Regions from separate parts of the Exiguobacterium sp. s21 genome, predicted to be linked through region 3. Evidence: riboswitches for the same ligand, from Rfam matches in the RefSeq annotation. Region 3 holds a riboswitch; each other region holds the start of a gene.
The links. Region 3 has a riboswitch for S-adenosylmethionine ahead of KNP06_RS07065 (Na+/H+ antiporter NhaC family protein). Riboswitches for the same ligand answer to the same signal wherever they lie in the genome.
Positions count from the first base shown of each region.

Region 1: it holds a riboswitch for S-adenosylmethionine, as region 3 does, so the genes downstream of both, mtnK (S-methyl-5-thioribose kinase) here and KNP06_RS07065 (Na+/H+ antiporter NhaC family protein) in region 3, are expected to answer to the same signal.
Region 2: it holds a riboswitch for S-adenosylmethionine, as region 3 does, so the genes downstream of both, KNP06_RS00195 (methionine ABC transporter ATP-binding protein) here and KNP06_RS07065 (Na+/H+ antiporter NhaC family protein) in region 3, are expected to answer to the same signal.
Region 4: it holds a riboswitch for S-adenosylmethionine, as region 3 does, so the genes downstream of both, KNP06_RS08600 (aminotransferase class I/II-fold pyridoxal phosphate-dependent enzyme) here and KNP06_RS07065 (Na+/H+ antiporter NhaC family protein) in region 3, are expected to answer to the same signal.

Region 1 is NZ_JACSLF010000003.1:117,330-124,582, reverse strand. It holds gene KNP06_RS05205 (methylthioribulose 1-phosphate dehydratase) at 1-419, opposite strand, end outside; gene KNP06_RS05200 (2-hydroxy-3-keto-5-methylthiopentenyl-1-phosphate phosphatase) at 416-1,066, opposite strand; gene KNP06_RS05195 (2,3-diketo-5-methylthiopentyl-1-phosphate enolase) at 1,063-2,220, opposite strand; SAM riboswitch class I at 2,290-2,391, opposite strand; SAM riboswitch class I at 2,595-2,697, shown strand; gene mtnK (S-methyl-5-thioribose kinase) at 2,779-3,930, shown strand; gene mtnA (S-methyl-5-thioribose-1-phosphate isomerase) at 3,927-4,961, shown strand; gene KNP06_RS05180 (sugar ABC transporter substrate-binding protein) at 4,954-6,030, shown strand; gene KNP06_RS05175 (sugar ABC transporter ATP-binding protein) at 6,030-7,253, shown strand, end outside.
Region 2 is NZ_JACSLF010000001.1:32,435-39,687, forward strand. It holds gene KNP06_RS00180 (MDR family MFS transporter) at 39-1,253, opposite strand; gene KNP06_RS00185 (MetQ/NlpA family ABC transporter substrate-binding protein) at 1,355-2,188, opposite strand; gene KNP06_RS00190 (methionine ABC transporter permease) at 2,218-2,880, opposite strand; gene KNP06_RS00195 (methionine ABC transporter ATP-binding protein) at 2,870-3,898, opposite strand; SAM riboswitch class I at 3,975-4,080, opposite strand; gene KNP06_RS00200 (thioredoxin family protein) at 4,534-4,791, opposite strand; gene KNP06_RS00205 (PTS sugar transporter subunit IIC) at 4,979-6,031, shown strand; gene gcvH (glycine cleavage system protein GcvH) at 6,074-6,457, opposite strand; gene KNP06_RS00215 (arsenate reductase family protein) at 6,497-6,859, opposite strand; gene KNP06_RS00220 (hypothetical protein) at 6,905-7,253, opposite strand, start outside.
Region 3 is NZ_JACSLF010000004.1:188,068-195,320, forward strand. It holds gene ald (alanine dehydrogenase) at 1-337, opposite strand, end outside; gene KNP06_RS07045 (PucR family transcriptional regulator) at 469-1,692, opposite strand; gene KNP06_RS07050 (divergent PAP2 family protein) at 1,794-2,219, opposite strand; gene trhO (oxygen-dependent tRNA uridine(34) hydroxylase TrhO) at 2,336-3,277, opposite strand; gene KNP06_RS07060 (TVP38/TMEM64 family protein) at 3,500-4,150, shown strand; gene KNP06_RS07065 (Na+/H+ antiporter NhaC family protein) at 4,172-5,473, opposite strand; SAM riboswitch class I at 5,526-5,621, opposite strand; gene KNP06_RS07070 (GGDEF domain-containing protein) at 5,718-7,253, opposite strand, start outside.
Region 4 is NZ_JACSLF010000006.1:38,775-46,027, forward strand. It holds gene KNP06_RS08595 (iron-containing alcohol dehydrogenase family protein) at 1-953, opposite strand, end outside; gene KNP06_RS08600 (aminotransferase class I/II-fold pyridoxal phosphate-dependent enzyme) at 950-2,125, opposite strand; SAM riboswitch class I at 2,203-2,303, opposite strand; gene KNP06_RS08605 (AI-2E family transporter) at 2,478-3,578, shown strand; gene KNP06_RS08610 (MDR family MFS transporter) at 3,843-5,087, shown strand; gene KNP06_RS08615 (peptide MFS transporter) at 5,232-6,725, shown strand; gene KNP06_RS08620 (glutamine synthetase family protein) at 6,775-7,253, opposite strand, start outside.

The sequences.
Region 1 (7,253 bases), on a different contig from region 3:
ATAATCGGTACGCGGACGACCGCATCCTCGTCCCAGAAGCCGAGCGCTTTGATGATTTCTTGACCGGTGAAGACGACTTCGCCGGTGGCGGCATGGAGCTCGGAGATGACATTATTGTCGACCGTATGGACATGGAGCGAACACGTCGCATCCGTCCGATTGAACACTTCGACATGTAGCAGCGTCTCGGCGGATGGTTTTCCTGTCTGTTCGCCGATTAAGCGTCCGCCCGCATCGACATGAACAAAGTCGTCTGGCGTTCGTTTCCGTTTATCGCGTCCACTCGCCGTGACGAGAAATTCGAGCGGGTCGTCAGAGACGCGAATCGCCAAATTCCCACTCGTTCCGGGGAACCAGTCGCGGGCGGCGAGTTCGTCTTTAATCTCGGCCAGTTCAAGCCAACGTGCCGTAAGGCTCATACGGCCACCTCCTTCAAGTGATGGGTGATGTCGTCGAACGTCTCGAACGGGGCGTAACGGATGCCTGCGTCTTCGCAGAGCGTGATGAGTTGACCCCGGGCGTAGACGAAGTCGGCACGCTTCGCGACCTCGAAGTCGGTCACCGAGTCGCCGATGATGATTAAGCGGTCACTCGGATTGACGATACGGCGGGCAATCGTCGGCTTGCAACAGCCGCAATCGTTCGTACACTGTTCGTCACAAGCGTGCGGCCACGTGACGGTTACCGTCTCGTCGGAGAAGTCGGCGACGTTACAGTAGATGTGCTCAGGGGCGACGTGACCATCTAAGACCGGCTGGACGAAGAAGTCCATCCCGCCGCTGACGACGTCAAACTTCCAACCGTGCGCCCGAACCTGTTCTAAAAATGATGGGAACCCTTGGCGGAGCGTGATCCGCTCCAACAAATAATCGCGGTAGTCCGGGGCGGCCTCGCTCGGCAATAGTTGAAACATTTGACCGACACCGGAGCGAATGGAAATCCGTTGTTCGAGGACCGCATCTTTCAACTCGACCCAAGCCGGCGGGGCGAATGCCTTCATCAACGCGATGATATTGTCTTCCGCCGTGATCGTCCCATCGAAGTCGCACAGGATGTGGACCGTCATCGTGACGCCCACGCCTTTAACGCGGTATCGAGTTCGTCCGTCTGTCCTTCGGTGGGACCGAGGACGTGAGTGATGGCTTGGCGGAAAGCACGGGCCCCGGCGGCTGCACCGTCCGGGTGACCATGAATGCCACCGCCGGCGTTGATGACGACCTCCGTCCCGAAATCACGAATGATATCGGCGACAAGCCCCGGATGAATCCCGGCTGACGGGACCGGTAAAATTGGTTTCGACCAATGCGGTTCGGCGCTCAAGTCACGAATCGCGAACGCCTCGTCCCGTGGTGTCGCGAGCGAACCGTATGGAGACGGGAAGAGCGTCAAATCGGCCCCGGCGAGACGTGGGAGTTTACCGAGTAAGAGCGAATGACTGATGGACCCGGTCAAGGCGCCGGCAAAGGCCGGGTGGGCCAAAATCGGCACACGGATGTCTGGGTCGTTCGCAAGTTCGCGCAGTGCGTCAAGACCGTACGTATAGACGTTGAATAGGAGCGCCGTCGCACCGGCCTCGATCAGCCGGAGCGCCTGGTCGCGAAGACCGAACACAGGGCCGCTCAGCGTGATGGCGTAGAGGACACGTTTCCCGGTCGCCTCAAAGTGCGCTTGAATGACGGCCGCTCCGATCCGGGCCCGTTCGAGCGACGGCGTGAGCGGATTGTCGTATAAAATCTCGTCGTCTTTGACGATATCGATGCCGCCGGCGAACTGATCGCGGAGTTGCTGCTCGAGAAACGCGAGGTCACGCCCGATGACGCCTTTGAAGATGCTCATGACGAGCGGACGGTCATGGACACCGAGCAACTCGCGAATCCCGTCGACGCCGAACTTGGCGCCTTTGAAATGAGGGGCGAGCGTTTCGGGCAACGTCAAATCGATTAACCGAATCGAATCGTCGAGGGATAGTTTCCCGAACGTCGTCGTCAAGATGGATGAAAAGTCAGGGCTGACATTATGTAACGGATAGCGGATCGTGAACCGGCTCGTCGTCTCAGTATGGGTGGTCGATACGACCTCACCCCGGTACGCCTGTAACTGCTCTTGCTCTAAATGACGCAGCTCGGTCCATGTGCCGACGGTCAGCTCGAGGGTGATTTTGTCGGCAATGCTTGCGACCGCATCCGTTCGTTTGATTTCATATGTGGCAGTGATACTCATATGGTTCCTCCTTCCAGGCAAACAAAAAATGACCCCATGCCGAGGCAAGAGGTCATCATAAAAAATGAACTCTTATCTCTCAGCTTTCGCTGCAAGAATTAGCACCGTGCCATCTCTGGTCGGTTGCTGCGACATCATCGGGCTCGTCCCTCCGTCTGCTCTTGATAAGAATGTGATTTGAAGTTGTGAAATTTAATTGAATTTTTACACAGATTCGTCACGTCGTCAATTCCTTTTTTTCCAAAAAAATATTTTGGGAAGTTGTTTCCATATATGCACAAAAAAAGACGAGTGGCACGGAGAAAAGGACGTTGACAATTGTGACGTCGAGTCCGTAATATTCATCACATAAGTTCACCGAATCGAATAAACCACTCTTATCGCGAGTTGGCAGAGGGAATTGGCCCGATGACGCCGCAGCAACCGACCATTAGGCACGGTGCTACATCCACCAGACGAATGTCTGACAGATGAGAGGAACAACCATTTTGGCTGTGCCTCTTTCTCGCGGAGAAAGGGGCTTTTTTTGTGGGCAACGTACAGGAAGGGGAAAACATCATGTCATATCAACCATTTACAGAACAGTCTGTTGTCGAGCACGTCCGTCAATTAGGATACTTGCAAGACGGAATCGCCGAGTGTGAGGAAATCGGGGACGGCAATTTGAATCTCGTGTTTCGGATTCGCCAAGGCGAACAGCGCCTAATCGTCAAACAGGCGCTCCCATACGCTAAAGTCGTCGGTGAGAGCTGGCCGCTTACACTCGAACGGGCATGGATTGAACAGTTGGCACTCCGTGAGTTTGCGAACGTGGCGCCGCGTTTCGTCCCGGACGTCCTCGGTAGCGACCGGACGCTCGCCTACACGATTTTAGAAGATCTGTCTGATTATGAGATTGTCCGCACCGGTTATTTGAAAGGGGAGAGCTATCCGGAACTCGCGCGTCATGTCGGTGAATTTTTAGGCGAGACGCTGTTCGCGACGTCGGATTATGCGGCCGGCCCGATCGCGAAGAAGCGGATTGAACGTGACTATTACAACCCGGAACTGTGTGACATCACCGAGAAGCTCATCTTCACCGACCCGTTCAAAGACGCGGAGTCGAACAACATCGAGGCGGCGCTTCGAGAAGATGTCGAACGCCTCTGGCAAGACCAGGCGCTCAAGGTCGAGGTGACGAAACTGAAAGTCGGATTTGTCACGAAACATGAGGCGCTTCTGCACGGTGACCTACATACAGGCAGCATCTTCGCGACTCAACAAGAGACGAAAATCATCGATCCAGAGTTCGCATTTTACGGACCGTTCGGCTTTGATTTGGGCCAAATTATCGCCCATTTGACGCTGTCGACGTTCCATGACCCGCTCAAACGCTTCGAACGTTTCACGGACGTCTTGACGGTGTGGGAGACGTTCGAGAAGACGTTCCGGGCCAACTTTGAGCGAGCCGTCGAGCCGTTCAATACGGACGGTTTCGTCGACGAATTGTTGCGGACAATCTTCAGCGACACGATCGGCTATGCCGGTTGCGAACTCATTCGCCGTGCCGTCGGACTCGCCGGTGTCGCCGATCTCGAGACGTTGCCGGAAGCGACGCGGCTCGAACGAAAACGTGACGCGCTTGCCCTCGGGACGGCGCTCATTAAAGAACGCCACAGCGTCGAATCGATTGACGACTTGGTGACGCTTTTGTCGGGGGTGCGCGTATGACGGTCCAAAACATCCGCTTTAATTCGCAAACGGACGAACTCATCCTATTGGATCAGACGTTGTTACCACATGAAGAGCGTTACGTGACAATCGAGACGCTCGAACAGGCAGAACATGCCATCGAGACGCTCCAAGTCCGTGGTGCCCCGGCCATCGCGTACTTCGGGGCGTTCGTCCTCGCCAAAGAGGCAGGCCGGTTAGTCGACGACCCGGACTTCACCCGTCGACTCGACCTCGTTGGACGCCGCTTGATTGCGACAAGACCGACGGCGGTCAATCTGCAAAACGTGATCGAATCGCTCCTTGATTTAAATGTCGGGGACGACTTTGAGGCGATTGCCGAGGAAATCAAACGCCGCGCCATCGCTTTGTACGACCGGGACGTCGATACATATCGGGCCATCGGCGAGCATGCGCTGACGGTGTTGCCGGCCGGGGGGAACGTGTTGACAATCTGCAACGCCGGTGCCATCGCGACATCGCGATACGGCACAGCGCTCGCGCCGTTTTACGTCGGAAAAGAACAGGGCGTATCTTTCAACGTCTTCGCCTGTGAGACGCGGCCGCTCCTGCAAGGGGCACGCCTCACTGTCTGGGAACTCGACCGGGCCGATATCGACGTGACGCTCATCACCGACAATATGGCGGCTTGGACGATTCAGTCAAAACGAGTCGACGCCATCATCGTTGGAGCTGACCGTATCACACGGACGGGTCACGTCGCCAATAAAATTGGGACGTTGCAGCTCGCCGTCCTTGCCAAACATTACGGCATTCCGTTCTATGTCGCGGCGCCGCATTCGACGTTCGATTTGACGGCGGATGACACGATTGAAATCGAGGAGCGGAACCCGTCAGAAGTGACACATATCGGTGGTCAACCGACGGCACCCGTCGGCATCACCGTCTTCAATCCGGCGTTCGACGTCACCCCACCGGACCTCATCACCGGACTCATCACCGAGGCGGGTGTGTTCGAGCCGACAGAGACTGCCATCACACATCATGTAGGGGGAACAATTCATGTCTAAAAAACTATTAATTTTACTATTCACATTCGTCTTGGCGCTCGTCGGTTGCACGAACGAACAAGCGGCCCCATCGAAGCCGGCTGAGAAGACGCCGGAGACGAAACCCGTCTCGGTCTCGAATGCCACACTTCCGAAAGATATCGATATTGCCCTGATCATGCAGATGTCGATCGGGACGTTCTCGTCGCAGTATATCAACGGGGTGACGGAACAAGTCGAATCGTTCGGCGGCAACGTGAAAGTGTACAACGCCGACAACGACCTGTCGAAGATGGCGAGCTATGTCGATACGGCGACGACGCAAGGCGTCGATGTCATCTTGATCGACCATGGCCGTGCCGATGCGTTGAAAGAACCGGTCCAACGCGCGCTCGATAAAGGCATCAAAGTCGTCGCGTTCGACAACGATTTGACGAACGAAGGCGTGACCGTCATCGACCAAGACGACTATTCGCTCGCTTGGCGTTCACTCAAGGCACTCGCCGAAGATTTGGACGGTGAAGGCAAAATCGTCACGATTTGGGTTGGTGGCTTCACACCGATGGAACGTCGCCACACGATTTATGATGCGTTCTTGAAGCGTTACCCGGGTATCACAGAAGTCGCCAAGTTTGGTTCGGCGACGAACAATACGGCGCTCGACACACAGAGCCAGATGGAAGCAATTTTGAAGAAGTATCCGGAAGGTGAGATTGATGCCGTGTTCGCGATGTGGGACGAGTTCGCTAAGGGTGCGAGCCGTGCCATCAAACAGGCCGGACGCGATGAGATCGCCGTCTATGGGATTGATTTGAGCGATGAAGATTTGCAGCTCATGCAAGAGGACGGTAGCCCGTGGAAAGTGACGGCCGCGACCGATCCGGCTGAAATCGGACGGATTCAAGTCCGTTACGCGTATCAAAAATTAGCTGGTGAAGAGACGCCGTCGATTCATTCGGTCGACCCATATCTCGTCGACCGCGACGTCTTGCCGGACGAGAAAGTAACGATGGACGACCTCGGTCAATACGTCCCGAACTGGGGCGCATCAGACGCGGCCTGGTCGGACTGGATGAAAGGGACGGACTGATGTTACGGCTTGAACGCGTCACGAAACGCTATGGTGATGTCACGGTGCTCGATGACGTCAGCTTCACGCTCCGCCGTGGCGAGATTCATGGCTTGCTTGGGTTGAACGGGGCCGGGAAGAGCACGCTCGTGAAGCTGTTGAGTGGCGCCATCATCCCCACATCCGGGACGATCGAGCTCGACGAGACACCGGTCACATTCACACCGGCCGAGGCGATACGCCGTGGGATCATCACGGTGTCGCAAGAAGTCGATGACGCCCTCTATCTCGAGTTACCGATTTATGAAAACGTCGTGCCGTGGCAGGCGGTCGAACGGATTCGTCCTCGTGAACTAAAACAGCGAGCGGCCACCTACTTGGAACGTGTCGGACTAGAGATTGACGTGACCGAACCGGTCGGACGATTCCCGCTCAGCGTCAAACAACGTGTCTTGATTGCCCGGGCGCTCGCGAGTGATGCGGCCTACCTCTTGCTCGACGAACCGACGGCCGCCTTGTCGACGGAAGATGCGACGTCACTGCTCACGTTATTGCAGTCGCTCGCAGAGGAAGGTGTCGGCATTCTTCTCATCACGCATCGGTCGGACGAACTGTCGCGCGTCACCACGACGACGACGTTCCTCCGGGATGGCCGTATCGCCTATGAAGGGCCGTTTCAGGCGTTGTCAGAACGGGATATCCATACGTATTTGAGCGGATCTGACATGGCAGAAGCGGTAGAGAAAGCCGTTCCGGAAACCGAGATGCGGATTCAGGCAGAGCTCACGTTACCGGCGTTCGGGACGAGTTTGCCGTTCACGGCGTATAAAGGCGAAGTCGTCGGCATCGGCGGTGTCACCGGGAGCGGGAAGACGGAGTTGATCGAGGCGCTATTCGGTCTCTCCGGCGTTGAACAACAGATGACGTTGGACGGGAAACCAATCAAGATTCGCGAACCGCGTCAGGCGGTCCGGTCCGGGTTCGCCCTCGTACCGGAAGAACGCCGGAAACAGGGACTCTTCCTCGACGATTCGATTGAACGGAACGTCCTCGCGATCGAAGGGAAGGCGAACGCAGTCACGCGCGTTTTGGCCTCGCTCCGTGTGAAATACGACCAGGTCGGGCAACCGGTCCGAGAGCTGAGCGGGGGGAATCAACAAAAAGTTGTCCTCAGCAAATGGCTCCTCGAGGACCGGGACGTCTATCTGCTCGACGAACCGACGAAAGGCGTCGACGTGACGGCG
Region 2 (7,253 bases), on a different contig from region 3:
TTAAATGTTGAGAATGAGAATATCGGGAAATCAAGACATTATCCAACTTTTTCCTCAGCTAACGCCAAAACGATTTTCCGTTCTTTCAAGGCGCCGGCGAAGAAGAAGGCGCCGCATGCCGTCAATACGGCCAAGCTTCCAAACACTGGTAGCGCCGCATTGTCGAATCCATCAAGCAATACTCCCCCGATGACGGGACCAATCGTCTGACCGAGCGCCGTCAACCCCATCGCCCCAAAATACGTCCCACGCAGATGGGCCGGTGCGAGCTCATCGGTCAACACGTCCGTCATCGTGAACATGAGGACCTCGCCGACCGTGAAGATGACCATCGCGACGAATAAGATCCACGTCTCGGTCGCCAAGCCGATGAGGAGGAGCCCTGTCGACAACGTACCGACACCGAAGAAGAGCGACTTGATTGGCGAGACACGAATCCCAAACCGCATAATCGGATACTGGACGACGAGCACGGTGATCGCGTTAACCGTCAATAGATACGCGAACAGGCGGGAGCTGTTATCGAATCCGTCATGGAACGCGATGAACTGCGGCAACGTCGCATTGAACTGACTATAGCCGATGATGGCAAAGATCATCCCGATGATGACAAAGCGGAACGTCTTATCTTGTTGTAACACACGGAACGTCTCCGTCAAGCGTGGTCGGACTTTGACGCCATCGCCTTCTTCGAACGGATACTTCCGGAATAGCGTCGAAATGACGAGTCCATATAGTACATACACGCCCGTCACGACGAAGAAAGCGCTCTTCGCACCGGTGAGCGATAAGACGACCGCGAGTAAAGGACCAATCGCCGCCGCAATATTGATTAAAAAATAGCGGACGTTATAGACGATGACGCGCTGATCCGGCTGCGTCGTGTCGCTGATGAGCGCGCGGGACGCCGGCTCGAGGAACGACCGCGACACACCCATGAGTACCGAGAACATATAAAACCAAAACAATTCCGTCACGAGTGCGAAGCCCGTGAATGTCAAGGCGTTCAAGACGATACCGATTAGCATCAACTGTTTGCGCCCGTAACGGTCAGACAGCGTCCCCCCGAAAAAGCTCATGAACAACCCCGATAGCGCCGAGATGGCGAACACCGTCCCGATCACGCTCGCCGAGAAACCGAGCGTCGCCAAATATATCGCAAAAAATGGCATAACAAAAAATGTCGACAGCCGGGCAAAAAACGTACCGAACAAGACGCCCAGCGTCAGCGGATGAATCTGTCGTATGTTCATCCGAATCCCCCCTTTTTCTACATATATGTAGTGTACTTCTATTGGTGAACCAAAACCACTGCAAACAAAAAAGGCCCGGGATCACCCGGGCCTGGACGAGATTATTGTTTGACCGGTACGACTGCACCTTTGTACTCATCCAAGATCCACTGTTGTGTCTCTTCTGACGTGAGGACTTCGAGGAGTGCCTTGACGCGCTCGTCATCTTCGTCGCCTTCACGTGTGACGATCAAGTTGACGTAAGGTGAATCTTCGCCTTCGAGAGCGATCGCGTCTTCGAGCGGGTTGAGGCCGGCATCGATCGCGTAGTTCGTGTTGATGAGGACCGCGTCCCCTTCACCGTTGTTGAACGCTTGCGGGAGAAGTGCCGCTTCGACGTCTGTCTTGAATTTCAAGTTTTTCGGGTTGTCGACGATGTCTGACACCGTCGCGTCTACTGTTTTGCCTTCCGCGAGCGTGAGCAAGCCTTCTGATTGGAGCATCGTGAGGATTCGTCCGTGGTCAGCGACCGACGAGCTCATGATGATTTCCGCGCCGTCTGGAAGCTCATCGAGTGATGCGTAGTCTTGCGAGTACACACCGATTGGCTCGATGTGGACGCCGCCGGCTGAAGCGAATTTGTAGTCTTTGTTTTCAGCCATTTGCGACTCGAGGTACGGTTGATGTTGGAAGTAGTTCGCGTCCAACTCTCCGTCTGCGAGCGTCTTGTTCGGGAGGACGTAGTCTTGGAACTTCTTGATTTCGAGCGTATAGCCCTTCTCTTCGTATTCGTCTTGGACATGCTCTAAAATCTCAGCGTGCGGGACGTTTGACGCGCCGACGACGAGCGTCTTGTCATCGCCCGAACCTGATTCTGAATCCCCGCCGCCGCAAGCCGCGAGAATCGTGAGTGCTGAAGCTGCCGTTAAACCGAGTACTGTTTTCCATGATTTCATTATAAAACCCCTCCAAATTTTCTATTTGATTAAGCGGAACGCTTATCGATTACAGATACGAGTCGATCGCCGATGAACTGGATGACGAAGACGATGACCAAGATTAAGACGGTCGCGACGAACGTGACGTCACTTTGTGAACGTTGGAACCCTTCGAGGAACGCCAAGTTCCCGAGTCCCCCGCCGCCGACGACCCCTGCCATCGCCGTGTAACCGACGATTGCGACGATCGTGACCGTGATGCCTGACACGATGGCCGGCAACGCTTCAGGGAACAATACTTTATAGACGATCTGCCATTTTGTCGCGCCCATCGATTCAGCCGCCTCGATGACACCGCGGTCGACTTCGCGAAGCGCGAGCTCGACCATCCGCGCATAGAACGGGGCCGCACCGATGATGAGTGCCGGCAGTGCTGCCGTCGACCCTAGCATCGTCCCGACGACGAGTAACGTGAACGGGATGAGCAAGATAATCAAAATGATGAACGGGATCGACCGGAAGATGTTGACGACCGCGCTGATGACCGTGTAAATCGGACGATTCTTCATCATGAGCGGCTCGTTCGTGACGTATAAGAGCATCCCGAGGGCGAGACCGATGACGAACGTTGCGGCTCCGGCGACGAGCGTCATATAGAGCGTCTCCCACGTCTGTTCTAACATGACTTGCCAATCTACATTAGGAAACATCGCTTTCTACCTCCACTTCCACTGCCTGCGATCGGATTGAGGCGATGGCCCGCTCGACTTCAGCCGGCTCTCCGATCAATTGGATGAATAATGTCCCGAGGGCACCGACTTGTGACTGCGTCACGTTGCCGCCGATGATGTTGAAGCCGATGTCATGTTGCTTCAACACTTCCGACAGAATCGGTTGTTCGGCCGTCTCGTTCAAGAATTTGAGCTTGACGATTTGACCGCTCGGATAACGGGCTTTCAAGTGCTCGAACGTGAGCGACATGTCATCGACCGCGCCGATCTGTTTGACGAATTCTTTCGTGATCGGCTGTTCCGGATGTTGGAACACGTCGGCGACTTGTCCGGTCTCGACAACCTTCCCGGCCTCCATGACGGCGACGCGGTGACAAATCTTTTGGATGACGTGCATCTCATGCGTGATGAGGACGATCGTCAATCCGAGCTTCTTGTTGATGCTGACGAGCAGTTCGAGAATCGAATCCGTCGTCTTCGGGTCGAGGGCGCTCGTCGCTTCATCGCAGAGGAGCACTTCTGGATTCGTAGCGAGCGCACGGGCAATCCCAACTCGCTGCTTTTGGCCGCCCGATAGTTGTGACGGATAGCTGTCTTCTCGTCCGGCGAGGCCGACGAGTTCGACGAGTTCTTGGACGCGGCGTTTGCGCTCGCTCGCCGGTACCCCGATGAGCTCGAGCGGGAAGCTGATATTCTCAGCAACTGTGCGCGACCATAACAAGTTGAAGTGTTGGAACACCATCGAGACGTTTTTACGTACCCCGCGTAGTTCCTTCGGTGTGAGTTTTGTCAGCTCGCTGCCAGCGACAACGATTTCACCGGTTGACGGTGACTCGAGTCGATTGAGCAGACGGATGAGCGTCGACTTCCCTGCCCCCGAATATCCGATTATCCCAAAAATTTCGCCGCGATCGATTGTAAGCGACACATCATCGACCGCCTGGACCCGACCGTTCTTCGTGTCGAACCATTTGGCTACATTGCGTAATTGAATCAATCCATTTCCCTCCTGACAACAAAAAAGTACGCACGTTTGAGCAAACGTGCGTACTTTATCGTACGGACAACGATTGCTCTCATCTTCCAAGGTAAATACCTTGCTGGAATTAGCACCATTTCGGATTGCTCCGCGGTTGCTGGGCGTCATAGGGCCAGTCCCTCAGCCTCTCTTGATAAGAGTGGTTGCGTATTCGATTAGCCTTATCATAGCGACATATTATTTTTATGTCAAACTATTTTATGCGAAAAAATAAAAAAAGGTGCCATCCGAGGATGGCACAGAACGTAGCACCTTGAGTCACTGAAGGACAACCCATAGATGAACCCCTTTTGCCCGATCAGAGCATTCATCCTTATATGGGGGATTTTGACCCGACCATCACTCGGTCTTCGAACGGACCATGCAATTACGCGACCGGTGCCCCGACGCTTGATTTTTTTGGGGGACAATCGAAGGGAAGGTCCACCTGAAATCGCGTAAGCTCATGCAACGGTTGTTCGAAAACGTCTTGATGACGGGAAAATCTCGTCCTATGTTGTGTTCAAGTAAGATGTTGTAATGAATATATCATTCGTGAACTTTCTGTGTCAACTGATTATTTAAAATTTTCAGATTATTCTCATCATCCTATCTCACTTAACGAAAGATAGGACGTGCTGGACGTTTTGGAATGCGTATAACCGATCGCGAACTTGGCCATTCTCCAGCTTTAAGAGCGCCGGGACGCTCATCACTTGATACGCCTCGAGCTCGTTCGGGATGAAGTTGGCATCACGCTTTTCGATCTTCAATTCTGGGTCGACCGCCTCGACGACCGAGAGCATTCGCTCGGCCACGGCGCATGTACCACACATCGGGGCGTATATATATAACAATCCGTCAGTCATCATTGTTCTCACCTCTTTTATAAGTATATGAATGCGGACCGCTCGGTTCAAAAGTTGTGCTCAATTGGAAAATTCTGAACATTTCAATATTTCCTGTTGACGCTTAGCTGAAAGAGGCATAGTATGGTCAATAACTTTATCGCTTTTGTACATAACAGCAAACCAGTAGAAAAGGACAGGTGAATCCCCAATGACGGAAGAGAAGCTTACCGGAAAACAATTTTTAATGAACGTCTTGAACGGCCTCAGTCTTGCCATCCTCATCGCCCTCATCCCGAGCGCATTGCTCGGTGAATTAACGAAAGCCATCTTGCCGTATGTTCCGTCCTTGCAATTCATCTTAGATGCGACGACGATCGCGATGCGCCTGTTACCGGTCATCATCGGTGTTGCCGTCGCCATGCAATTCGGACGCTCGGCGCTCGAGGCCGGGACGATCGGCATCGCGACCCAGGTCGGGAGCGGCGCCATCCGCATCGAGGAAGGCGCGTTCCTCATGGCCGGCATCGGTGACGTCATCACGGCCGGTGTGACGGCAGCGCTTGCGACGTTCCTCGTCATGCAGTTGTCACCACGCTTGAAGACATACACGGTGCTCGTCTTGCCGATGACGGTCATCGTCGTCGCCGGAGGGATCGGCGCGTTCCTGCTCACGTATATCTCACAGATCACGACGTACGTCGGAACAATCATCATGACGATGACGGAACTACAGCCGATCGTCATGGGCATGTTGATCGCGATGGCGTTCTCGCTCATCATCGTCTCGCCAATCTCGACGGTCGGGATCGCCACGGCCATCAGCTTGTCTGGTGTAGCGGCAGGTGCCGCCAACCTCGGCGTCGTCGCCGCCGGCTTCGGTCTCGCCATCGCCGGCTGGCAGATGAACGCGACCGGAACGTCGATCGCCCACTTCCTCGGGTCACCAAAGATTCAAATGGCGAACTTCGTCCGTCGTCCGATCATGATGTTGCCGGTACTCGCCAATGCGGCCATCCTCGGAGCACTCGCAGGCATCCTTCGGATCGAAGGCACACCGATTAGTGCCGGTTTCGGCGTCTCCGGTCTCATCGGTCCGGTCAACGCCTTGCATTTGATGCCGGGTGGCTTCGCACTCTGGAACGTCATGCTCGTCGTCGTGTTGTTCGGTCTCATCCCGATCGCACTCGGCGTGCTGTTCTATCGTCTGTTCAACCGGACGTCGCTCATCGAGCCTGATCATTACCGCCTCGACTTCGATTAATCAAAAAGACCCGGCTTCTCGTAAAGAGAAACCGGGTTTTGTTTAGCCTTGAATCATCGCTTCGTATTCTTCGGCTGACATGAGCTTGTCGACGTCCGACGCGTCGTTCAACTCGACTTCAATCATCCAAGCGCCTTCGAAAGGTGCTTCGTTGACGAGTTCTGGTGAATCGGCGAGTGATTCGTTCACCGCTGTGATTTTCCCAGAGATCGGTGCGTAAAGCTCCGATACGGTTTTGACCGATTCGACCGAACCGAACGGCTCGTCGAGTAAGATCGTGCCACCGACTTCAGGAAGTTCGACAAAGACGATATCCCCTAGTTCGCTTTGTGCGAAATCCGTGATTCCGATGCGGGCGACGCTTCCGTTCACTTCAACCCATTCGTGCTCTTTTGAATAACGTAGATTGGCAGGTACTTTGCTCATCTTAACTTCCCCCTCAAATGAATTAGACTCACACGAGTATTATAGCACTTCGCCCCAAACGTCTGTAAACGACTTTTCTGAAAATCCGACAGTTGATTTTTGACCATCTGTCACGATTGGGCGCTTCAAAAGCATACCATTGCTCGCAAGAAGCTCGAGTTGTTCGTCTTCTGATAGATTTGGTAGCTTATCCTTGATGCCTTCGTTCCGATACACTTGCCCGCTCGTATTGAAGAACTTTTTGAGCGGCAGACCCGACTGTTTCCACAGTTCGGCCAACTCGTCTTTCGACGGTGTCGCCTCGACGATATGGACGTATGTATAGTCGACGCCGTTCTCTTTCAACCACTTCTCTGCTTTTTTACACGTACTGCACGGCGGATAACCGTATAGTGTCACCATATTCATCACCTCTTTCATAACTGTAGCATATTCCGCTTCAACCCTTCACGCCTGAAGCAAGCGCACAATCTCTCGCTTGAGCGTCGGATTGACCGGGTGCTTCGCCTCGATGTGGCGAAGGATGGCCGCGGCCGCCTCGACCGATTTGCCGTAACCGGGAACCCACTCCGGGAGACGTGCGACGAGCTCGGGATGCGTCACCTCGACCCGCCGTGTCGGGTTGAACGGGTCGCTCGTTTCTCCATAAGCAATCAACACGTTGTTGACGGCTGCGACTTGAATCAGTTCGAAGCCGGCGAGTTGTTCGCCGCGACGTTCCCGAAGCAGTCCGACGTATAGGTTCGTCAGCGCCTCCTCGTAGCGGTGTGCAGCGTCTGCAGGGCGTGTGACAACC
Region 3 (7,253 bases):
TCACGCCTGAATCGACGAGTGCTTTCGTGAGTTCTGGTTCGGCTGCCAAGTGCAAGTAGGTGAAGAGCGTCAAGTCCGGACGGAAATAACGATATTCAGACGGTTGCGGTTCTTTTACTTTCAACGCTAATTCGACGTTTCCCCAAACGTCTGCGGCTGTGTCGACGATTGTCGCCCCTGCATCGACATACTCCATGTTCGTGAAGCCGCTCCCGACACCGGCTTCCGTCTCGACGAGAACCTCGTGTCCAAGCTCAGTTAATACGGCTGCACCCATCGGCGTCAAGGCGACGCGGTTTTCATTGTTTTTGATTTCTTTCAATACCCCGATTTTCATGTAAAGTTCCCCTTTCTCTCTACTGACACAATTTGTTCACACCTCTAGTATAGACCCATCCGAAAACGCTGTCTTTAGCATGGATTCTAAAAATGACAATGCCCACTTTGTGAAAAATCACAAAGCGGGCATCAATCATCTTGTCGGTATTGGCCTGCCTTGATGGCGAGGTAAACAGCGGCTCGTTCGGGCAGTGAGACTTGCGTAATATTCGTCAGTTCCTCGATGCGGCGAATCCGATAGAGCACGGTGTTCGGGTGGATGTGAAGATGGGAGGCGACGCGTTTGACGTTCCCGTCAAAATAGAAATACCACTCGAGCGTCGTGACGAGCTCGGTATGATGGGCGACATCATATGCCTGCAAACGCTCGATGGTCGGATGCGTTTCGAGCCGAAGCCCGATTCGGCGAGCGAGATCTGGGACGAGCTGATAAATCCCAATTTGTTCGAACGTGTGCGTCGCGGCAAGCTCATAGGGGAATTTCCGACGAAGCGACGTGACCTGTCGTGCTTCTTCCATCGCGGCATACAGCGTGTCGCTCTCAAAGAAACGACGGCTGACGCCTAAACGTGGATCGACTTCCGTGAATTTCTCTCGGAGCTGTGTCTCGAAGCGATTGGCCCACTGCAAAAGTGCCGTCTCTTCCTCGGCTAACTCCGATTTCATATAATGCCAGACGAGGAGCTGTTGACCATCGATGGCGTGCAGCACGACCTCGATCGCTTGTTGGGTCGCGAGAACATAAAACAATCGCTCCGCCAGCTGTGGGGTGATCGGTTGGCTGCACTCGATGATGGTGAGTCGGCTGGCGACAGCAATCGGAGCGAGTTCATTCAAACGATCGCGATGAGCGGACGACAAATTGGGGCTGGCCAACACCTCTAAAAAGAAACGCTCGAGCTCGGCATCGATGCGCCGCTCATGCATGGCGATGGTCATGAGCAATTTTTTAGCGATGCTCGCGCCTTCTTTTAACACAGTGAGCTCTTGTTCCGAGAACGGGGTCGTTCGGGCGAGGCTCCAAATATAACCGAGCACATCGTCCTGTTGTTTGATAACGACAGCGGCACGTTCGCCTAAACCGACAGCCATCCGGGCTGGGATGACGACCGGTTCGTCTCGGTCGATCACTTCTTGCAGGATTCCACTTTCCCATAAGTCCTCGATGACCGCTTCCGGCACACGACGGCCGATGATGGTCGCGATGCGGGCCGGGTCGGTCGAGTCGGGGTGGGTGCTGTAGGCGAGCAACTGATGGTGGCGATTTTCAATCGTGATTGGGGCCCGAATCGCTTGTCCGATTGCTTCGGCAAGCGTATCGAGCGATTCATAAGATTTCTGCAAAAAAGGCATGTCGATTCCTCCTCTCTCTCACTATACCGTCTCTGTTGTGAAAGTTCACAAAAAGATAGAGTGTTTTGAGAAGAAGGGGCGACATGCCTCTAAAATTCAGCTTAAATCGGGAAAAATAATCCGATGACGAGACCGAGCAGGGCACCGACGATGACTTGGAACGGGGTGTGACCGACCAACTCATTTAAAATCGGTGTTTCATGTTTGATGCCTTTGAAATAGTCGTTCAACAAACGGGCTTGAAACCCGACCGCTTGCCGGACACCGGTCGCATCGTACATGACAATCGTCGCGAAAATCAGGGCGAGCGCGAACATGCTGGAATCGATTCCTTCGATACGCCCGATCACGGTCGTCAATGCGACGACGGTCGAGGAGTGGGAACTTGGCATCCCACCTGAGGCAAACATGATTTCAAGTTCAAAATCTCGTGTTTTAATGAGTTCGGTTACGAGCTTGGCCGCTTGGGCGATGAACCACGCGAGCAAGGCGGCGAGTAAAGGTTCGTTAAAGAGCAATCGATTCACTTCCTGTCTGACAATGGTATCTACACTATACCCGATTCTTTCAGGCACTAGACGTAAAGTTTCTGTCAAAAAAGCACCCCGAGCGTAGGCTCGAAGTGCTTTCTGGTCGATTTTTGTTACCCGACGACGCCTTCAGTCTCCTGAAGTTTGTCCGCGATATTCTCGATGATATAGCGGTTACGTGGATGCTCCTGGCACTCTTTCGAGCATGAACGCATTTGTTTCGGTTCACACTCTTCACAACAGAAGTGTTGGGCATTACACACCGGGTTGGCACAATTAACGTAGCGGACCGTCTTCGTTCCGCAGTGCATGCACTCCGAAACAACGGACGGGTTGACCGTGTTGACCGGGACGTTGATGCGCTCGTCAAAGACGTAAAGCTCACCTTCCCAGTCTTCGCCTTTCGTGGCTTCGTCTTTGCCGTACATGGCGACGCCGCCTTTTAGGTGGAAAATGTTGTCGTGACCTTGGTCACGCATATATGCGGTAAATTTCTCGCAACGGACGCCTCCGGTACAGTACGTGAGTAAGGTTTTCCCTTCGTAGAGGTCCTTGTTCTCTTCGAGCCAATCTGGCATGTAACGAGAAGCCTCTACGTCGATTTTGATCGCATTTTTAAAGTGACCAAGATCGTACTCGTAGTTGTTACGAACATCGAGGATGACGACATCGTCGCGATTCATCATCTCTTTCCATTCTGCCGGTTCGAGGTACGCACCGTGCTGTTTAGGAACGTCGAACTCACCATCAAAGCGCCACGTCACAAGCTCTTTCTTATGACGGACAAAGATTTTTTTGAACGCATGCTCTTCGACTTCATCGATTTTGAACTCGATATCGCTGAAAAGCGGGTTCGCTTTCAAGTCGTTCATGTATTGCTCGGTCTGTTCCCAAGTCCCAGAGCACGTTCCGTTGATTCCTTCGGAAGAAATCAAGATCCGTCCTTTGATGCCAAGGTCCTTACAATACTTGAGGTGCTCTTGTGTGAGCGTTTCTGGGTCTTCGATGTTGACGTACTTATAGTACAGCAAGACCCGCATTGGTTTTGTTTCCATGTTATTACTCCCCTGTGTTCAGTTTTTTGCAGGAAAACGAACGTTGGGTTGTGTCGTTCGACGAGCGGACTTGCCTGCAACCACAAGTCCATATTATATGATAGATATCACAGCGAAATTTCGCAAATACTTTTTATTTTTTTTACTGGCGTGCAGGGGGATGCGTCTTCCTGAGCGAAATCGGGTAAAAGGTATTAATGAAAGTCGAAGGTGGAAACTGATATGCTCACATCACTCCAACAATGGATTATCCAACTGATTGAATGGCTGCAAGAGCTTCCGGGAGGCCCATGGGCGGGACTAGGGGCGCCGTTCCTTGAGGCGATCTTTCCATTTCTTCCGCTCGTCCTCATCATTTCGGCGAACGCGGCCACGTATGGGTTCTTGCTCGGGACGTTATTGTCTTGGGTCGGTAGTTTACTAGGGACGATTCTTGTCTTTACAGCCGTCCGTTACGTATTCCGTAAACCGATGACACGGTGGCTCGAAAAACATAAACAAGGGGTATATTGGCTGGAACGCATCAACCATATGAGCCCGATCTCGCTTGGGTTTTTATATTCACTCCCGTTCATCCCGGTCAGTTTGATCACATACTTACTCGCCCTCATTCAAATGCCGCTTCGGACATTCATCATGGCGGCGGGGTTCGGGAAACTGCTTGTCGTCTTGATTTTTTCGGTCATTGGTGACCAGTGGGAAGAGTTTATTCAAAGTCCGTTCCGCTTATCGATGCTTGGACTGTTACTGTTTATCCTTTGGGCGATCAGCCGTGGTCTCGAGGAATTGCTCAAGCGGCGCGCCTTCAAAAAACGCAACGAACAACTTCAACGTGAACGTGAAACGAAACGTCAAACGACCCTTCGAAGCTAGTGCTTCAAAGGGTCGTTTTGGTTAGGCGCGCTTTTTGAAACGCGGGAAGTTAAAGACGATGGCCAGCCCTCCGCAAATGAAGAGCAGGAATGGATAGAACATATACGGGACGAGCGCTGGTGACGCCGTATTCGTCAATTCGGCGGCGATGAGCAACTGTGCCCCATAAGGCAACAGGCCTTGGACGCCACACGAGAAGATGTCGAGCACACTCGCTGATTTCTTTCGCTCGATGTCATACGTGTCGGCGATATTGGCGGCGAGCGGACCGGCCACAAGAACCGAGATCGTGTTGTTCGCCGTCGCGACGTTGGTCGCGCTGACGAGCCCGGCAGTGCTCCATTCGGCACCGGCACGTTTTTGAATCCGCGACGTGAGCGCGTCACGCAAGTAAGTGAGCCCGCCGTTATGTGAGATGAGTCCGACGAGTCCGCCCATGAGGAGCGTCAAGAGCGAAATCTCGGCCATACCCATCATCCCGTCTGCCATAGCCGTGACGTATGAAGTGAAAGCCAAACTCCCATCGATCAAACCGATGATGCCGGTCAAGGCGATCCCGCCAAGCAAAACGAGAATGACGTTCAACCCGGTCAAGGCGAGAGCGATGACGGCGAGGTATGGAATGAGTTTATACCATTCGAACGCGGCTGCATCGACAGTCGATTCTCCACTCGATAACACCGATAAGAGGACGATTGTGATAAGGGCGGCCGGGAGGACAATCCAAAAGTTGGTTCGGAATTTGTCACGCATATTGGTACGCTGGGTCCGGACGGCAGCGATTGTCGTGTCCGAGATGAACGACAAGTTGTCCCCGAACATGGCACCACCGACGACGGCAGCCGCCGCGATAGCGATATTGACGCCACTTTCTTCGTGGATACCGAGCGTGATCGGGGCGAGGGCCGCAATCGTGCCCGTCGACGTTCCCATCGCCATCGAGATGAAAGCCGCGATGACGAATAAACCGCTCAGTAGAAGCGAGGACGGTAAAAATGTCAGCGCCACATTGACGGTCGCGTCGATTGCGCCGATTGCTTCGGCGACACTCGAGAACGCTCCGGCGAGCAAGAAGATGAAGACCATGATTAAAATGCCGGGGTTCCCCGCACCTTGGGCGACACGCTCGACCGTCTGAGTGACGCTGCCTTTCGTCATCATCGCCGCGACGATGACCGCGATCAACGCCGCGATCAGGACCGGGAATTTATAAAAGTCGTTATAGTAGATGCCTGCCCCGATAAAGAAGACGAGGAAGACGAGCAAAGGCAATAGTGCCCATTTGTTAGCTGTCGGTTGTTCCAATCGATTCACCTCATTCATAAAATAAAAAGAGAGCCTTCTGAAAAAAGGCTCTCTCTACAAGAAAACACTTTTTTCATCTTTCGAGCAGACTGCTCGCTGGATTTGGCACAGGTTACCCGCTGCCGAGACGTCACTGGGCCAGTCCCTCAGTCTCTCTTGATAAAAAAGTTGTGATATTTAATTATAAGACACGTTCCCTAACGTACTTGTTTCAAATCCGCTTGTCAATAGCAAACCCCCACGCGGTGAACGTGGGGGTGAGTCAGGTCGTTAAGAAATTGTAATGGGCGACGCGGTTGCGTCCGGCGTACTTCCCGCCGACGTAGAGGGCCCGGTCAGCGTTACGAATCGTATCGTCGAGGCGTTTGTCACCGAACGCCTGAATCGTGTCGACACCGATCGAAGCGGTGACGGGGATATCGATCCCGTCGACGTGGAACGGTTTGTTCTCGATTTGTTGCCGGATCCGTTCGGCGATCTCGATTGCCTGTTCGACATCGCAACGGTTCAATAGCAAGATGAACTCTTCACCGCCGTAACGGGCGGCAAAATCTTCGGTGCGGAGTGCCTGGCGAATCCGCCGTCCAAACTCTTGGAGCACACTGTCCCCGACTTGATGTCCGTGCACATCGTTGATTTTTTTGAAAAAGTCGATGTCGAGCATCGCGACCGAAATCGGATACATCGAACCGTCCGAGATTTGTTGAATCCCGTATTCGTAAAACGCGCGTGCATTGGCGAGGAGCGTCAAGCTGTCGGTCCGACTTTCCGTGTAAAGACGGTCGCGCTCATGGCAGCGGCTGATCGTCCGGTTGAACGACTTGAGAAGTTTGACGATTTCACGTTGGATGGTCGGGGGATACCCATAGACGTGTTCACCCGTCATGACGAGCCACGTGCGAATCCCTTCGATCTCCTCGGACCGAACCGAGATGAAACTATGATAGTCGTCGTCAAATTCGTTCGACAGTGGTGCGTCCCATTCGAAGCGCATCTCATATTCGACCGAGGCTTCGTTCGGATAAGCGTGATCGAGCAAATCGAACACGATGTGACGGTCGATCGGCTGGCGCGTCTTTAAATCAAAGTAAAGTGTGCGGTCGAACAGTTTGAACTCAACGAACCCTTCGTCGTACTCGTTGAGTCGTTCACATTGACTGAGGAACACCTCGATGGCTTGCGCCTCGCTCTGCGACAACGACACGGCTTCTTTTGCCTCATCATATTGTTCAATCAACGATTTGAAGGCGTCTTGCCGACCTTTCTGGATGATGAGCCGCTTAATAAAGAAGGTGAGTGCGGCGGCGATACTGCTGACGACAAGCAAGTTCGTCTCACGGAAGAGCGAGGCTGCTAAAATGAAGACGAGACTGACGATATACGTGTAAAACGCGATGTTTAGAAAGTCGCGGACCGGGATATCGACACGGAACCACCAACCGACTTGATACTTTTGCACGACCGTGTTCAAGATGATGGCCAGAATCAAACCGGCGAGCGGCAGGAACGAGTCTTGAGAATAGAAGCCGAGACCGGTCACACCACCAAGTGCCAAGTAAACACCGGCTGGGATGGCAATCTCCAAGAAAGACGTGATGGCGTTCCAAGGATACGTGAAGCGGAAGCGTCGAAGCGCGACGCGCGGTTTCAAGTTGACGAACTGGAAGACGAGGAGACCAATCTGATTGACGAAAAGCGCCGTCTCGAAATCAAAAAACAAGAAAATGATGAGGACGATACTTTCCGAAAACGTGAAGTAGACGCCTTTCCGTTCGATGGAGTCCATTTGAAAAATGAT
Region 4 (7,253 bases), on a different contig from region 3:
TCCGGCAACTGTTGCAGTTCGGTTTCCGTCATGACGGAGTCGACCAGTACCGGGATGTCGCCCGACCCGACCCCGAGCGCCTCGAGCGTCGTCGGTGCACCGAACTGTTTCAACCAGGCCTCCAAATACGGAGCATCGGCCGAGCGACGCAACCGCTCCTGGACGATTAGGCCGAAGCCGACCTTGTCTCCATGCAAGAAAGAGTGGGTCGACTCGAAGCGGCTGAGCGCATTATGGACCGCATGGCCCACGGCGACGCGTGTCCCGGCGTCACCAAATCCACCGACGGCGCCGCCGATGGCGAGCACGTGATCGACCGCGAAGCGGACGTCGTCACTATACGACTCAAAAGCGTGCTCGCTCAATTCAAGTTCGACGAGACGCCCGCACTGCTCGGCCAAGACGAGTCCGGTGTTGACGCCGGCGTCAGCTGAGCTGTCACCACTCAAATAACGGGCCTCGTAAAACTTCGCGACCGTGTCGATGACACCGGCCCGAAAGTATTCATATGGTGAGCGCGAGATGACCCGTGAGTCAACGATGACCCGTTCGATGACGACGCGGAACATGTCGTAGCGGTCGTAGCTCCCGTCCTCCCGATAGACGACGCTGAGAGGCGTGAACGCCGCACAGTTCGAGGTGAGTGTCGGGACGACGATGAGCGGCACGTTCTGTTGATAGGCGACGAGTTTGGCCGTGTCGACGAGCTTGCCGCCTCCGACGGCGATTAACACGTCGGCGTCCAACGGTTTGAGCCGTTTGACTTCCGAGTCCGTGCACTCCCCGCTGAATTTTGTTGCCGGATAGTCCGCGATGGCCGGAAAGATGGCTCGGACGACGTCATACCCGTTCTGACCGTGCAGGACGTGGGCACGTCGGCCGTCGACTAAGTCATCCAGACGGTCGAGCGCGTCATCGGCGTGGTCATATTCAAGGACGGCCTGACGAATCATGCGCGCACCTCCTCATAGGCGGCAAACAACCGCTCGATTCGTTCGACGGCCTCGTCAATCTTCGGTTCCGGTGAGACGAGACCGAAGCGGACGTATCCGTTCCCTTCCGAACCGAAGAAATAGCCCGGGGTGACGGCGACACCGGCTTCATGCAGCAGTTTCCGCGAGAACGACTTGGCATCACCCTCGGGCACTTTCGCCCAGACGAAGAACGAGCCTTCCGGCGGTTCGACGGCCCAGCCGGCCCGGTTCAACCCGTCGATCAGGCGATCACGCCGTGCCTCGTACAGTCGTGCCAAGTCATCGCGAATGGTACGGGGCGCCTCGAGCGCAACGACAGCCGCCGCCTGGATGGCCGAGAACACGCTGACGTGGACGTGGTCCTGATACGTGTTGATCGCCTCGATGATGTCCGCGTTCCCGACGGCGAAGGCGACGCGCCAACCGGACATGTTGAACGCTTTCGACATCGTATATACCTCGATGCCGACTTCTTTCGCCCCTTCCGCCTGCAGAAAGCTAGGCGGGACGTGGCCATCGAATCCGATGCTGCCGTATGCGAAATCGTGGACGACCATCAAGTCCCGCTCCCGGGCGAAACGGACGGTATCGTCAAAGAAAGCGGGTGAGGCGACGGCTCCGGTCGGATTGCTCGGGTAGTTCAAATACATGAGTCTTGCATCTTGCGTATCGAGCGTCTCATAGTCCGGCAAGAAGCCGTTCTCTTCCCGGAGGACGAGGTCACGGACGACGGCACCGGCGAGTCGTGCCCCCGAGATGTAATCAGGATAGCCGGGATTCGGTAGCAAGATCCCGTCCCCTGGCTCGAGCACACATTGCGGCAACGTGATGAGTCCGGACTTGGAACCGATGAGGATCGCGACTTCCGTCTCGGGATCGACTTCGACGCCGTACTCATTCAAGTAAAACGTCGCCACCGCTTGTTTCAGACGGGCCTGACCGCGGAACGGACCGTATTGATGGGTCGAGGCATCAAGGAGCGCCGTCTGAAGTGCGTCGCAGATTGGGGCGGGCGTTGGCAAATCCGGCGTCCCTTGACCGAGTCTGATGATATCGCGACCGGACTGTTCAAGTGCTGCGACTTCATCGGCGAGTCCGACAAAATGTTGGGGTGGTAAAGTTTTAAGTAAGTGTGAGCGTCTGTCAGTCATGAATAGTCCTCCTATGCAAAAAACACCCCTTTCCGTGGAAAGGGGTGTCGAGATACGGACGTATTCAAACAACCACCTTTCCATCTCTCAAGGTCACCTTGCTGGAATTAGCACAGTATTGGAACAATCTGTTGCTGAAGCTTCATCGGGCCAGTCCCTCCGCTTCTCTTGATAGAAAGTGTTTTTATATGCGATTTGTCTTTTTGTAATATGTCACTTAGTTAACCAAACGTTACCAATCTTGTCAATCCTTTTTCGAAAATGGGTGTGGCCTATTGAATCCCGATAAAAAAAGGTCATAGTACAAAGTGAACGTTATTCTACAAAATTTAAAAGATGAGGGGATGGACCTTTGGAATTAAATCGTCAATTGATTTGGAAGTTGAGCGTGATCGGATTGATTCTGCTCGTCCTATGGAAAGTCATCAGTGAACCGGACACGATTTCTAGTGTGTTGCACTACACGTTCCAGTTGCTGACGCCGATTATCATGGGAATTACCATCGCGCTGCTCCTGAATACCGTCCTGTCCTATATAGAAGAACGGTTTCAATTAAAACGCTATCAAGGTTTGCTGATCGTTTATATCGTCTTCATCGGGATTCTTGTCATCTCCGCTGTGACATTGCTCCCGCGCATCTACTCGAGTGTGGCCTCACTCATCGAAGAGCTTCCGTTCTACATCCGACAGATTGACGGGTTCCTCGCCCAGTTGAACACGTACTTGAAAGAGTACAACGCGACGATCGCCCAAGCTATCGATTTCAGCCGCTTCGAGGAACGTTACTCGGGCTGGGTCGAGACCGCAGTCTTGTCGTCGGTCAGCTACGTGTCGAGCTTCACGATGACGCTCATCAATTTCTTGATTGGGATCGTCATCTCAATCTATCTGTTGAAAGACAAAGAGGTTTTTGCCCGCATGTTCAAGCGGCTGTTGTATGCGATGTTCCCGGTCGCGTCAGCCAAGACGACGATCGACATCTTCCAAGAGATGGATTATATCTTCAAACGCTATATCATCGGGAAGTCGCTCGACTGCCTCATCATCGGGGTGCTGGCCGTCGCCGGTCTGTTGATCATCGGGGCGCCATACGCGCTTCTGCTCGGCGTCATCGTCGGTGTCTTGAACTTCATCCCGTACGTCGGACCGCTGCTCGGGATGATCCCGGCGTTCATCATCACTTACTTCTATGACCCGTTCACGGCGCTCATCGTCCTCTTGTTCATCTTCTTGTTGCAACAATTCGACGGACTTTGGCTCGGCCCGAAGATTCTCGGCGACAGCGTTGGCATCACCCCGTTTTGGGTCATCACGTCGATCATCATCGGAGGTAGCCTGTTCGGTCTCGTCGGGATGTTCATCAGTGTCCCGGTCACGGCGATGATTCAAGTCGTGTTCTCTCGGTTGATCGACTACCGGCTCAGCCGAAAGAATTTGAACGAATTATTATGACACATTGACGATTTATGTTGACACATTTCACGGAAATATCATAATCTTGAAGAGAAGACAGTCCAATGCAGAAAGGAGAGGTACCGATGTCAGTCATTCAACGCTCGCACGTCCAAGTTCATATAGACCGGCAGGCGCCTCTCCGTGATTTGAATCCGTGATGTCGCCTGCCTTCCGAGGCATGCCTAAGATCGTAGGGACGCGTATGCCTTTGTGCATGCTGCGTCCCTTTTCTTATTCTATCAACTAAAGCAGGTGACCTTAATGATTCAATCACTCAAACAGCTCGACCGTAACATTTGGATCCGCTTCCTCGGAGAGACGATCACCGGTGTCATGATGTTCATGATCGCACCGTTCCTCGTCCTCTACTATAGCGACAAGCTCGACAGTTATATCCAGGTCGGGGTCATCATGGCGACCGGACCGATCATGGCGCTCATCGGATCGGTCGTCGGTGGACGGCTCGCAGACCTGTATGGCCGCAAACCGATCATGATGGCTGCCATTCTCGGCGACGCCCTCGCCCTCGTCGGTTTCGCCTTCGCCGAAACGTTTTGGCCGCTCCTTCTCTTGAACGCCATGCTCGGTTTGACGAACTCATTGTTCCACCCGGCCGCAAGCGCGATGGTAGCCGATGTGACCGAGCCCGAACAGATGAACGAGGCGTTCGGGCTGTTGCGGATGGGGCACAATATCGGGGCTGCATTCGGCCCGCTCCTCGGGAGTGCCGTCCTCTTTATCGACCGGCAGTATATCTTCTACTCGGCCGCTCTCGTCTTCGTCTTGTACGCACTCGTCCTCGGTCGCTTCATCCGGGAGTCACTCCCAGAGACGACCGATGTCGACACGCCATCGAACCGGGATGTCCTGCGCGTGTTCTACAATGACAAGGTGTTCCTCGTGTTCATCTTTGCCGGTGTCTTCATCTCGATGGGCTTCTCGCTCATTGAGAGCATGCTGCCCCTCTTCTTGAGAGAGTCGATGCCATCGTACACCGATCGTGAGAACCCGTTCGCCTATATGCTCGCCTTGAACGGCATCATGGTCGTGTTGTTCCAGTTTCCGATCGCTTCGAAACTCGGCCGCAAGTCGTTCGGCAACGTCATGCTCGCCGGGGCGACCATCTTCGGGGTCGGCATGATTCTGATCGCCGTCATGCCGCGTCTCCTCTATTCACTCGGGACACCGTACCTCGTTCTCGTCAGCGTCTTGCTCGCGGTGTACGCCTTCTATACGCTCGGCGAGATGATCATGTCCCCGGTCCAACAGACGTTCATCGCCTTGATCGCTCCGGAGAATATGCGCGGTGCCTACAACGGGGCCGCCAGCATCCAATGGTTGATCGGCGGGGTGACCGCACCGATCATGGCAAGCCTGTTCTTCGACCAACGCGCCGGACATATCGCGTTGATCCTCGTCGGGGCGGCCAGTTGCGTGTCGGGACTCATCTATTGGCAACTTGGACGCCGCGTCAGCGCAGCCGAAGCGAAACAAAAGACAGCTTGACTTATAAAACCGCACTGAACCTAGTCGTTTAGTGTGATTTTTTATTTCGTTCGAATATCATTAAATTTTGAATTTTTCATTCGTTTATTCTTTACAAACATAATGATTCTTTTTTATGATGATACGGTTAAGGAGGGATCTTTCATGGAAAGGATCGATAAACAGAAAATTGTGGACAGCGTGCCACAAAAAGGTTTTTTCGGACAGCCTAAAGGCTTGTTCACGCTATTCTTCACTGAGTTTTGGGAACGGTTCTCGTATTACGGGATGCGCGCCATCCTCGTGTTCTACATGTACTACGAGGTATCTGAGGGCGGTCTCGGTCTCGACCAGAATGTCGCCTTGTCAATCATGTCGGTATACGGCGCACTCGTCTACATGTCGGGGGTCATTGGGGGATGGCTCGCCGACCGTGTCTTCGGGACGTCTCGGGCCGTCTTCTTTGGCGGCGTGTTCATCATGCTCGGGCATATCGTCTTGTCGATTCCAGGCAGCCTGACGTTCTTGTTCATCTCGATGGCACTGATTGTCATCGGTACGGGCTTGTTGAAACCGAACGTTTCAAGCATCGTCGGTGACCTGTATCACGAGACGGACCGTCGTCGTGACGCCGGGTTCAGCATCTTCTATATGGGGATCAACCTCGGTGCCTTCATTTCACCTTTGATTGTCGGTGGAGTCCAAAAGAGCTACGGCTTCCATTGGGGCTTCGCACTCGCCGCGGTCGGGATGTTCATCGGTCTCGTCGTCTTCCTCGTCACGAAGAAAGGCAACCTTGGTCTTGCCGGTTCATATGTGCCGAACCCGTTGACGCCGTCTGAGAAGAGAAACGCGATCAAGTATACGACGATCGCGGTCATCCTCATCGGTGGCCTGTTGGCCGTGCTCATCCCGCAAGGTTTGTTCACGATCAACACGTTCATCGGCCTCGTCGGTGTGTTCGGGATCGCCATTCCGACGATTTACTTCATTATCATGTATCGCAGTCCGAAAACGACGGAAGTCGAACGGTCACGGATCATCGCCTACATCCCGCTCTTCATCGCCTCGGTCATGTTCTGGGCGATTCAAGAGCAAGGGGCGACGATTTTGGCCAGCTATGCCGATAAGCGGACCGATCTTGAATTTTTAGGGATCACGCTCTCACCGGCCTGGTTCCAGTCGCTCAACCCGCTGTTCATCATCATGCTCGCACCGGTGTTCGCATGGCTTTGGGTCCGACTCGGTGACCGTGCGCCGAGCATCCCGACGAAATTCGCGTTCGGGATCTTGTTCGCAGGGTTAAGTTTCTTGGTGATCTTGCTCCCGGCCTATTTCGGAGGCCCGGACACGCTCGTCAACCCGCTCTGGCTCGTCCTTAGCTACTTCATCGTCGTGCTCGGTGAGCTCAGCCTGTCGCCGGTCGGTCTGTCGGCGACGACGAAACTCGCCCCGGCCGCTTTCTCGGCCCAGACGATGTCGCTCTGGTTCTTGTCGAACGCTGCGGCGCAAGGGATCAACGCTCAACTCGTCCGTTTCTATTCACCGGAGAACGAGATGCTTTACTTCGGGATTATCGGTGGCGCGGCCATCGTCCTCAGTCTGATCCTGTTCGCACTCGCCCCGGTCATCAAAAAGTATATGCGCGGCATTCATTAATCGTAAAAGCCCATTCCTCGGCCGAGGAATGGGCTTTTGTATGCTTTGCTTATTTACGGACTTGGATGAGCGACAAGTAGCGGTCGATCAAGTCATAGTTGAAGTAATCGTGGAACCGGTCCGACTTGAGCGATTGAATCGACTCATGGAAGGTCGCCGGGAGTGACGAGATGCCTTGACTCTCGATTTGTTTGGCCGAGTACTCAAACAAGTCGTCCTCGTTCGGTGATGACGGCTCAAGCTGTTGCTCAATCCCTTCGAGTCCAGCGTAAATCAGGGCCGCGAGGGCGAGATATGGGTTGGCGCTCGGGTCTGGGTTACGGACTTCGACGCGTGTCGCACTGCCGCGTGACGCCGGGATTCGAATCATCGAACTGCGGTTCGACGGGCTCCAACAGATGTTGACCGGTGCCTCGAAGCCTGGAACGAGACGTTCATATGACTCTGGGAGCGGGTTCGTGAAGATGGCCGTCGCACGGGCATGCTTCAAGATGCCTTCGATGAAATGACGGGCTGTGACCGACAGGC